One region of the Pseudomonas triclosanedens genome, then DNA from elsewhere that is predicted to be linked to it. Evidence: riboswitches for the same ligand, from Rfam matches in the RefSeq annotation. Region 1 holds a riboswitch; the other holds the start of a gene.
What was found. A riboswitch is a leader RNA that binds a small molecule or an ion and turns the genes downstream of it on or off. The one in region 1 is predicted to bind fluoride.

Region 2: another riboswitch for fluoride. It lies ahead of crcB (fluoride efflux transporter CrcB); the one in region 1 lies ahead of OU419_RS16605 (MutS-related protein).

What each region holds. Positions count from the first base shown of each region.
Region 1 is NZ_CP113432.1:3,603,168-3,608,862, forward strand. It holds gene OU419_RS16590 (undecaprenyl-diphosphate phosphatase) at 1-138, opposite strand, end outside; gene OU419_RS16595 (MurR/RpiR family transcriptional regulator) at 223-1,116, opposite strand; gene OU419_RS16600 (COG4280 domain-containing protein) at 1,202-1,957, shown strand; fluoride riboswitch at 2,231-2,316, shown strand; gene OU419_RS16605 (MutS-related protein) at 2,615-4,207, shown strand; gene OU419_RS16610 (MutS-related protein) at 4,204-5,695, shown strand, end outside.
Region 2 is NZ_CP113432.1:1,239,961-1,245,655, forward strand. It holds gene OU419_RS05865 (SDR family oxidoreductase) at 32-790, opposite strand; gene OU419_RS05870 (HugZ family pyridoxamine 5'-phosphate oxidase) at 897-1,634, shown strand; gene OU419_RS05875 (FxsA family protein) at 1,712-2,179, shown strand; gene OU419_RS05880 (co-chaperone GroES) at 2,416-2,709, shown strand; gene groL (chaperonin GroEL) at 2,758-4,398, shown strand; fluoride riboswitch at 4,474-4,536, shown strand; gene crcB (fluoride efflux transporter CrcB) at 4,602-4,985, shown strand; gene OU419_RS05895 (DUF190 domain-containing protein) at 5,002-5,322, shown strand; gene OU419_RS05900 (phosphatase PAP2 family protein) at 5,330-5,695, opposite strand, start outside.

The DNA of each region.
Region 1 (5,695 bases):
CTGGATGACAATATTGAACGTGTCGGATCGCGCCCCCAGCCAGTGTTCTGCAATGAGCAAATGCCCGGTGCTGGAAATCGGCAAGAGCTCGGTTATCCCCTCAATAATGCCGAGGATGATTGCACTCCAATCCAACATCGTTGCTCCAAGGTGATTGGCGCGACGTATCGCGCATCTTTAGAAATGTTCGAGATTCACCGCCACCTGCCAGTGGCATATGAATCAGCCATCGTCCTTCGGTACAGGAAGGTTCACCGCTTTGCCTGCCAACTTCTTCCGCAGGTCGTTGAGTGTTTTTAGGCTTGCGACCGTCTCAGTGGGCCGCTGGGTTGCGATGCCTACCAGCAAGGCTTCGATGAGACCGAGCGTTGCCGTGTGCATGCTCAGCATGTCCGCACGTCCTCGTGCCACGGGGAGGACTTGATCGACCTGCTGCCGAAGTTTGGCGGCAAGTGTGTCCGTCAGAAGCAGCGACCCCAGCCTCTGCCGTTTGATTTCACTGAGCAGCAAGGCCAGTTCTTCATACACTCGTCCATAGGCAAGGATGACAACGAGATCCCCCTTGCGTAGCGTCCGAAGGTCATCAGCAAACAGAAGGCCGCTATTGGTCAGGCTCGCGGCATCCAATCCGAATCGCTTGAGTTGCAGAACGAGATAGGTTGCTATGGCGCTTGATGGCCCCAAGCCGAAAACGAGGACTCGCTGGGCCTCGATCATGCTGCGAACGGCTTTCTCGAAATCCTCTGGCTTGATCGAGCGGCAAACACTTTCGAGAGACTGCCGGTGAATCTCCATCGTCACGTCGAAGGCCACTGCCGGACTGGAGCCAACTTCATCCAGCGTTCGCGCGAGCCGGTCGGCCGGCGAGATTGAATCACGCAATTCGCTGGCGAGTGCGCGCCGAAGATCGTCAAGACCGGCGAAGCCCAAGGCCCTGGCGGTACGCACGATCGTGGCATCACTGGTGTTTGCTTTCGCCGCCAGTGCGGCGGCAGATGCGATTAGAACCTGCTCGCGGTTCTCCTGAAAGAACACCGCGACGCGCCGCTCTGCCGGACTCATCCGCTCGATGCTGTTCGCAATTCGCTCATCAAAAGTTGACGGTGTTGGCGGCACGTGTGGGTGCTCCTTGACTTATGTTGTGAACACGACGAAAATTCTATCCTATAGGTAGCAAACACTACAACCCAGTTGGACCCCAATGAACTCTCTTGCCTGGAATATCGCTGCGCCTGCTATTGGAGCCGCCTTCCTTGCGTCGCTTGTCGAGGTTGTGGAAGCGTTCACGATCGTTCTAGCGGTCGGCATCTTGCGCGGGTGGAAACCGGCGGCACTTGGCACCGCTGCGGCGCTCATTGTGCTCGCCTTGGTGATCGTGGTGCTAGGCCCATTGCTCAACCAAGTGCCGCTTCACTTCCTCCAATTCGTCATCGGGGTGTTGCTTCTCCTGTTTGGCATGGGATGGCTCCGCAAAGCGATTCTCCGAGCGGCAGGTGTTATTCCGTTACACGACGAGGCGGCCATCTTCGCGTCCGAATCTGCACAACTCGCTGACGCGGGTGCCCGCCAGCGCACGTCGCTCAACTGGATAGCGGGCATGACTGCGTTCAAAGCGGTATTGCTGGAGGGTTTGGAAGTCGTTTTCATCGTTATTGCCGTAGGTGCTGGTCGAGGACTGCTATGGCCCGCTGCCCTGGGCGCACTGGCAGCCTGCATCGTCGTCCTCACCATCGGAATCATTGTTCATAAGCCGCTGGCGCGGGTGCCGGAGAACACTTTGAAGTTCGGGGTTGGCGTCATGCTGTCGGCCTTTGGCGTGTTCTGGACGGGCGAAGGTCTCGGCGTCGAGTGGCCGGGCCAGGATTTGGCATTGGTGGTATTCGCAGGTGTGTTCCTGGCCGTCGGCCTTGCAACCGCATACCGCCTTCGGCGAGTGCGTATGGAGATGGCGCAATGAGTATTCTTCGTGATGTTGCCAAGGAACTACTCGGAATGTTCCTCGCGGACGCGCGACTCACTACGGCAACGCTAGTGCTTGTCGCACTCGTGTCTGCTCTTGTCCTCGCCGTAAAAATTGAGCCGCTTTGGGGAGGATTTCTGCTCTTCTTGGGCTGTCTAGCAATCCTTGTCAGTGCAGCCTCTCGCGAGGCAAAACAACGCGGTTTTCGATGACTCCCGCAGACGAAAATTAGTCAACGCTTGATCTATCAGATAGGCGCGATTGCTATACTGTATGCGTGGAGATGGCATACCTCCACCCCAGAAGTAGAGCTGGGAAAACCGCACTTTCAAAGTGCTGATGATGCCTACAGGTCCTGATCGAGGACGCTGTGGGCTGTCGTCCACCGCGCTCGCCGATCTGTTTGTACCCCACTCCCAGGTCGCGTAGATGCGTATAGAAGAATTTCTCTCCGCACATCGAACCGGAGCCCAACCCTCCGGTGTTTGGCTTGTGCGCGCTGGTGCGAGGATGCACTCGGTCAGGCCAGCGTGGTCGCTATACGTGATCAAGTCTTGGTTTCGCGCCATGACCGGCTGGAGACAGAATAAATCCGACTCCCACCCCTGCAGCGCCATGCGGCGCGTCAACATGCCATGGGAATAGAAAGCAGCTATGGAAACTCCACTCGCTGATACTCACCCCAAGAGCGTCCAGGCCAATCAGAGCCAAGCACGAGAGATTGCGTTCCAGAGCATCCTGGGCGAAGGCCCAAGCATCCACATTGCGCAGCAACCCGAGTGTTTTCACGACCTCGGGCTGGATCAGGTGGTGCAAGCCGTCGTGGCGCCCTGGAAGGAGTATGACCTCGCAGGGTTCTTCCATGCCAATCTCATGTCGGAGGATGCGATCGTCTTCCGGCAGGAAGTGATGCGCGACCTTGAACAACCGGACATCATGGCTGCCGTGCGCGGGTTCACCGAGCGGTTGCGCGTGATGCGCCAGCAATTGCCGCTGGCGACCAAGGCCTACGACCAGCACGAACGCAACCGCTGGCATCTGAATGCGGTGCAACGCTATGGAGAGGCCATCGTTGAACTCGATCGAGCACTGGCTCCGCTGGCACTCAATTCCCGAGGCTTGCAGCGCTGGCGCGAGTTCGTGCGGGCGTATGTCGAGTCCGCGCCCTTCAAGCGCCTCATGGAGCAGGCAGCGCAGTTGGTGCGGGACTTGGCGAGCATCACTTATGCGGTGACGATCTACGGCCCCAACGTCTCGGTTCGCAACTGTGCGGATGAGCCGGACTACACCGTGGAGATCGAGCGCACCTTCGCCAAATTCCGCCGCGGCGCAGTGAAGGACTACCGTATCCAACTCCCGGTCAAGGAGGGCCTCAACCACATCGAGGCGCAGGTACTCGACTGCGTCGCGCAACTGAACCCGCAGGTGTTCGGCGCGCTATCGGCGTTCCGGGCCGAGCATGATGTATTCATGGAGCCCCTGGTCGAGCGCTTTGACCGCGAGATCCACTTCTACATCGGCTGGCTGGACTTCATCTCCCCGTTCCGCAAAGCAGGCATGGCGTTCTGCCATCCCTCCGTGTCGAATGCCACGAAGGACATCCAGGTCTATGGCGCATTCGACCTGGCGCTAGGGCTGCGCCTGTTGAACCAGGAAAAAGCGATCGTCTGCAACGGCTTCGAGTTGCATGGCGCCGAGCGGATGATCGTCGTCACCGGCCCGAACCAGGGCGGCAAGACGACATTCGCGCGCATGTTCGGCCAGTTGCACTGGCTGGCAAGCCTCGGCTGCCCGGTGCCGGCCACCGGGCCGGCCCGGTTCTTCCTGTTCGATCGTCTGTTCTCGCACTTCGAGCGCGAAGAGGACATCCGTAACCTGCGCGGCAAGCTGCACGACGACCTGGTGCGCATGCATCGCATTCTGGAGCAGGCAACACAGAACTCCGTCGTGGTGATCAACGAGATTTTCTCCTCCACGACCTTGCAAGACGCACTGTTCCTCGGCCGTGAAATGCTGGAACGCCTGTCCCGGCTCGACGCCATCGCCGTATGCGTCACGTTCCTGGATGAGCTGACACGGTTTTCCCCCAAGGTGGTCAGCATGGTGGCGGCGCTCGATCCAACGGACCCGGCGGCGCGCAGCTTCAAGCTTGAGCGGCGGGCGGCCGATGGCCTGGCGCATGCGCTGGCGATTGCCGAGAAATACCACGTCACCGGCACCTGGTTGAAGGAGCGGATCGCGCCATGAAAGCCTTGCTGATGCACCCTGACCGGGACTTCGACGGCGAGCAGCCCGTTCCCGCGCATGCCCAGACCCTGGCCCAGGACCTCGAACTGTCCACGCTCTGGGACGCGATGGCGGGAGGAGACGCCTTCCTGCGCGACGTGGCGCGCAAGGCCATCTTGCTATCAACCAACAACGACGCTGAGACCGTGCAGCATCGGCAGCAGGTGCTGGCGGATGCCATAGCGCATCCGCAGGAAGTGCGCGAACTCTACGCCCTTGCGGTTGAGGCGATCGAGGGTCGCAAGAAATACTGGTTCGGCGTGTTCATGAATTACCCCAGTGGCGTCTTGCGCAGCGCCATCGGGCTGATGCAGTTTTTTACCGAGATGCTGCAAAAGCTGCGCGTATTTGCCGAACACAAAGGGAGAGACTTCAGCTCGCCGGGGTTCAGCGCGCTCTTCGAGATGCTGCGCACGGAGTTCGATGACAGCTACCTGGCCACGGTGCGCCAGCATCTGAAGACCCTGAAATTCGATGGCGGCGTGCTGATCAGCGCCTCGCTTGGGCACGGTGGAGAAGGCGTGGGCCATGTACTGCGATTGCCCCCGGAGAAGCCGTCCCTGTGGGAGCGGCTGTTGCACCGGGGACCTGCGCAGTACGGCTTTCGGCTGCACGAGCGCGACGAGGCGGGCGCGCGGATGCTCGGCGAAATCGAGGATTGCGGTGTCAACCTCGTGGCCAATGCGCTGGGGCAGTCTTGCGACCATGTCCTGGGGTTCTTCCAGATGTTGCGCACGGAGCTGGCGTTCTATGTGGCCTGCCTCAATCTGCACGAGCAGTTAGGCCAAGCCCAGGCGCCCTGGTGCATGCCTGCAATGGCGGATACAGGCGCGCTGCAATTGGCTTGCAACGATTTGAGGGACGCATGCCTGGCGCTCAAAATGGGGTCCGGCGTCGTGGGCAACACGGTGCAGGCCCAGGGCAAAGGGTTGATCGTCATCACGGGGGCCAACCAGGGCGGCAAGTCCAGTTTCCTGCGCGCTTGCGGCGTGGCGCAACTGATGATGCAGACCGGCATGTTTGTCTGCGCCCAAGCCTACGCGGGCGAACGCTGCAACGGCGTTTTCACGCACTACAAGCGCGAGGAGGATGCCTCGTTCAAGAGCGGAAAGCTCGATGAAGAGCTGTCCAGGTTGAACGATATTGCCGACGCCATCCAACCAGGATGCCTGTTCCTGTCCAACGAATCCTTTGCTTCGACCAACGAGCGGGAAGGCTCCGAAATCGCCTGGCAGACGGTGGAAGCGTTGCGCGATCGGCGGATCAGGGTGATGGCCGTCACGCACCTGTTCGACTTCGCGCACCGGCTCGCGGCGGACAACCGGGCCGATGCCTTGTTCCTGCGTGCGCAGCGGCGCGAGGACGGCTCCCGATCGTTCAAGCTGGAAGTGGGGGAGCCCTTGTCCACTAGCTTCGGCGAAGATCTATATGCACAGGTGTTTGGTGCCA
Region 2 (5,695 bases), 2.4 Mb from region 1:
GCGATCGCGGGGCTTTTCATAGGGGCGGTGCTTACAGACGCAGGCCGCCGTCGAGCTCCAGCACACGACCGGTGTAGTAGTCGTTTTCCAGGATGTAGGCCACCGAGTGAGCGATTTCCAGGGGCTTGCCCAGGCGCTTGAGCGGAATGCCGGCGGTCATCTTCTCCAGAGCCTCGGGCTTCATGCTGGCGACCATGTCGGTCTCGATGAAGCCGGGAGCCACGCCCGCCACGCGGATGCCGTAGCGCGCCAGTTCCTTCGCCCACACCACGGTGTCGGCGGCGACGCCGGCCTTGGCCGCGGAATAGTTGGCCTGGCCCATGTTGCCGGCACGGGAAATCGAGGAAATGTTGATGATCGCGCCTTCGTTCTTCAGCTCGATCATCTTCGCCGCCACTTCGCGGGTGCAGAGGAACACGCCGGTCAGGTTGACGTCGATGACAGCCTGCCACTGGGCCAGGCTCATCTTGCTCATTTCGCCGTCCTTGACCTTGATGGTCAGACCGTCGCGCAGGATGCCGGCGTTGTTGACCAGGCCGTTGATAGCGCCGAAGTCGCTGGCGACCTGGGCCACCATGTGGGTAACCTGTTCTTCATTGGCGACGTTGCACAGATAGGCGCGGGCGTCACCGCCGGCGGCCTTGCAGGCGGCCACGGCTTCGTCCAGTTTTTCGGCGTTGAGGTCAACCAGCGCGACGCGGGCGCCCTTGCCGGCGAGGTACTCGCCCATTGCACGGCCCAGGCCCTGGCAGCCGCCGGTGATGATGATGACCTTGTCTTTCAATTGCATCGGAACAACCCCACGAACAGTTTCTGGTGAAAGGCCCCGCCGGCAGCTGTGAACAGAGTCATCCTGCCCGTCCGTTTACGACGGATTCTTTGCGAGGAGTCATAAGTTGAGCGTGAAAGCTGCCAAGCATGCCCGAGAATTGCTGCTCAAGGAATACCGCGGTGTCCTATCGACCCACTCGAAGAAGTGGCCGGGATTCCCCTTCGGCTCGGTAGTGCCCTACTGCCTGGACGAGGCCGGCCGGCCGCTGGTCCTGATCAGCCGGATTGCCCAGCACACCCACAACCTGCTGCAAGACCCCAAGTGCTCGCTGCTGATCGGCGAGCGCGGCGCCGATGACATCCAGGCCGCGGGGCGGCTGACGTTACTGGCAGAGGCGCGGCAGATCGAGGACATCGACGCCATCGCCGGCGCTGCCGAACGGTATTACCGATACTTTCCCGGTTCTCAGGACTACCACATCGTCCACGACTTCGACTTCTGGGTGCTGCAGCCGGTGCAGTGGCGCTTTATCGGCGGCTTCGGCGACATCCACTGGCTGGGTGCCGACAGCGTGCCGCTGGCAAACCCATTTGTCGGCGAGGCGGAGAAGAGCATGGTGGAGCACATGAACAGCGATCATGCCGATGCGGTGGCGCATTATGTCGAGCTGGCCGGGCTGCCGACTGGCGTGGCTGTGGAGCTGGCGGGAATTGATACTGAAGGTTTCCATCTGCGCATCGGCCAGAGCCTCCACTGGCTGCCGTTTCCAGCGCCGTGCGGCAATCCTGGCGCGGTTCGCCAGGCTCTGGTGCAGCTCGCCCGTGCCGACGTCTGGCCGGGTAACGAAGTCATCCAGGCTTGATTGTCGGACTTGAAAACACGGCGGGGCGTCGCCACCTAACTTGCTACCCGGGCAAACGCCCCGCCAAGGATTCATCGATGCGAGTTCCCCTGTTTCTGATTCTTCTGTTCCCGCTGATCGAGCTGGCCGTGATGATCAAGGTCGGCAGCGTGATCGGTGTGGGGTGGACCCTTCTGCTGATCATCGCCGGCGCCTTCATCGGTGCGGCGGTGCTGCGTGTGGCGGGCGTAGCCACTGCACTTCGTGCCCGCGAGCGCCTGAACCGCGGCGAGCTTCCCGAGCAGGAAATGCTCGAAGGACTGGTCATAGCCCTCGGTGGCGGCCTGCTGATGCTGCCGGGCTTCATTAGCGATGTGTTCGGCATTCTCTGCCTGATTCCCTTCACTCGCCGGCTGATGCTCGGTCGTGTGCGCCAGCGCATGCAGGAGCAGGCCGAGCGCCGCCGTGCTTTCGCCGACGACCCGGCTGCCCAGCATCGCGGCGGTCCCAATGTGATTGAAGGCGAGTACCAGCGTCGCGAGGAAAACCAGGACCGTCTGCGTTGAGTACGGGCGGGTTTTCCTGCCCGCTGCTCCCTTCGTGGTGAAATATTTTTCCTTCACACACTTGAAATGCCTTCTGGTGACCTTATGTACCGGTCACCGCAAGGTCCCTGTCGGTCAGACAGGCTGCTCTTTTCGCGACTCGCCCGTCGGGTCGCAAACCGGCACCGCCGGATTTAACAAAACCTGCCGGACATCGATCCGGTCGTTGGAAATCACTGTTTGGGAGAGTTACGACTATGAAGCTTCGTCCTCTGCATGATCGCGTCGTTATCCGTCGCAGCGAGGAAGAGACCAAGACCGCAGGCGGCATCGTGCTGCCGGGTTCCGCCGCCGAGAAGCCGAACCGCGGTGAAGTGGTTGCCGTCGGCGCTGGTCGCGTGCTCGACAACGGAGAAGTTCGCGCTCTGGCAGTGAAAGTGGGTGACAAGGTGGTCTTCGGCCCGTATTCGGGCAGCAACGCCATCAAGGTCGACGGTGAAGAGCTGCTGGTGATGGGCGAGTCCGAGATCCTCGCCGTCCTGGAAGACTGATTCCGCGTCCTATCCAACCCACTGAATTCGATTTAGAGGAAACAGAACATGGCTGCTAAAGAAGTTAAGTTCGGCGATTCCGCTCGCAAGAAAATGCTGGTCGGCGTAAACGTCCTGGCCGACGCGGTCAAAGCGACCCTGGGCCCGAAAGGCCGTAACGTCATCCTGGACAAGAGCTTCGGTGCTCCGACCATCACCAAGGACGGCGTTTCCGTCGCCAAGGAAATCGAACTCAAAGACAAGTTCGAGAACATGGGCGCCCAACTGGTGAAAGACGTTGCCTCCAAGGCCAACGACGCTGCCGGTGACGGCACCACCACCGCTACCGTCCTGGCTCAGGCCATCGTCAACGAAGGCCTGAAGGCCGTCGCTGCCGGCATGAACCCGATGGACCTCAAGCGCGGCATCGACAAGGCCACCGTTGCCATCGTTGCCCAACTGAAGGACCTGGCCAAGCCGTGCGCCGACACCAAGGCCATCGCCCAGGTTGGCACCATCTCCGCCAACTCCGATGAGTCCATCGGCAACATCATTGCCGAAGCGATGGAAAAAGTCGGCAAGGAAGGCGTGATCACCGTTGAAGAAGGCTCGGGCCTGGAAAACGAACTGTCCGTCGTAGAAGGCATGCAGTTCGACCGTGGCTATCTGTCTCCCTACTTCATCAACAAGCCGGACACCATGGTCGCCGAGCTCGACAGCCCGCTGCTGCTGCTGGTCGACAAGAAGATCTCCAACATCCGCGAAATGCTGCCGGTGCTGGAAGCTGTCGCCAAGGCCGGCCGCCCGCTGCTGATCGTGGCTGAAGACGTCGAAGGCGAAGCCCTGGCTACTCTGGTCGTCAACAACATGCGCGGCATCGTGAAAGTCGCTGCCGTCAAGGCCCCGGGCTTCGGTGATCGCCGCAAGGCCATGCTGCAGGACATCGCCATCCTGACCGGCGGTACCGTCATCTCCGAAGAAGTCGGTCTGAGCCTGGAAGGCGCCACCCTGGAGCACCTGGGTAACGCCAAGCGCGTAGTCCTGAGCAAGGAAAACACCACCATCATCGACGGTGCTGGCGCTCAAGCCGACATCGAAGCTCGCGTCCTGCAGATCCGCAAGCAGGTCGAAGAGACTTCCTCCGACTACGACCGTGAGAAGCTGCAAGAGCGTCTGGCCAAGCTGGCTGGCGGTGTTGCCGTGATCAAGGTTGGCGCTGCCACCGAAGTCGAGATGAAAGAGAAGAAAGCCCGCGTTGAAGACGCCCTGCACGCTACCCGCGCTGCTGTGGAAGAGGGCGTGGTTCCTGGCGGCGGCGTCGCCCTGGTTCGCGCCCTGCAGGCTATCGAAGGTCTGAAAGGCGACAACGAAGACCAGAACGTCGGTATCGCCCTGCTGCGTCGCGCTGTCGAGGCTCCGCTGCGCCAGATCGTTGCCAACTCCGGCGACGAGCCGAGCGTAGTGGTCGACAAGGTCAAGCAAGGTTCGGGCAACTTCGGCTACAACGCTGCTACCGGCGTGTACGGCGACATGATCGAGATGGGTATCCTCGATCCGGCCAAAGTCACCCGTTCGGCTCTGCAAGCTGCTGCTTCCATCGGCGGCCTGATGGTCACCACCGAGGCGATGGTTGCCGAAGTGATCGACGATAAAGCCGCTCCGGCCATGCCGGACATGGGCGGCATGGGCGGCATGGGCGGCATGATGTAAGCCACCCGGCACCCCTGCTGTAAGGAAGAGCCCCGCCTAGGCGGGGCTTTTTCATGTCCGAGTGTTGTGCCAGTATTCGCGGCAGGAGATGGCATTCCTCCTTCAACCGCCCTCGTGGCTGATGATGCCTACGCATTGACCTGGAAAGGCGCGTAGGCGCTCGTCTGCAGCCTGTCCAGTAACCCATCCCTCAGGACAGGATCATGTGGAAACCCATTCTTGCCGTATCCGTGGGCGCCGCCCTCGGCGCGCTGCTGCGCTGGGCGCTCGGACTCAAGCTCAATAGCCTGTTGCCGTCGATGCCGCCGGGCACCCTGGTCGCCAACCTGGTGGGCGGATACATCATCGGTGCGGCCATCGCTTTCTTCGCCAACAGTCCCGGCCTCGCGCCAGAATGGCGGTTACTGATCATCACCGGCTTCTGCGGCGGCCTTACCACCTTCTCGACCTTTTCCGCCGAAGTGGTGGTGCTGCTTCAGCAGGGCCGCGTGGCATGGGCTCTGGGCACCGTCGCCACGCACCTGCTCGGGTCGCTGCTGATGACCATGCTGGGTCTGTTATCGGTCCATTGGCTGATGGCCAGATAGAGGCGGGGAGGTAGAGATGAATGGCTTCCAGTTGAAGTTCTTCACCCAGCAGGATCGCAAGTACGCCGGGCTGCCACTGGCCCAATGGCTGCTGGAGGAAGCGCGCCGGCAAGGCGTACGCGGTGCCACCCTGATGACCGCCAGCGAAGGTTTCGGAAAGGCCGGGCGTATTCACTACGCGCATTTCTTCGAACTGGCCGACCAGCCGCAGGAGGTCACGATGGCGGTCAGTGCCGAGGAGTCAGAACGGATTTTCGAGTCGATCCGCCAGGCTGGCGTCAGACTGTTCTACGTGAAGACGCCAATCGAGTTCGGCGTCTTCGGCGAAGAGGAGTGATCGGCTGTCAGCTGCTTTGCGCCGCGTCCAGCTCGGCGGATTGTTCCGTGGCCGTTCGTGGTGCCGGGCGATACAGCAACAGCGCATAGAAGCCCAGGCAGATCATCCAGTCGAACAGTGCGGTCCAGATGTTGTGCGACAGGAAGTGGGCGCCCTGCATCATGCGCGAGATAGAGAACAGGCTGCCCAGGCCGAAGGCGAACCAGAACGCATAGCGTGCCAGGCGCGGCTTGCGGTCGCGCAGTGCGAAGTACAGCGCGAACAGCACGAAGCCGGAGGATGCGTGTCCGCCCGGCCAGCAGCGGCCAGGGTGCGTGGTCGGCGGGCGCGGGGTCAGCAGCGAGCTGTAGACTTCCTTGCCGCCGAATTGCGC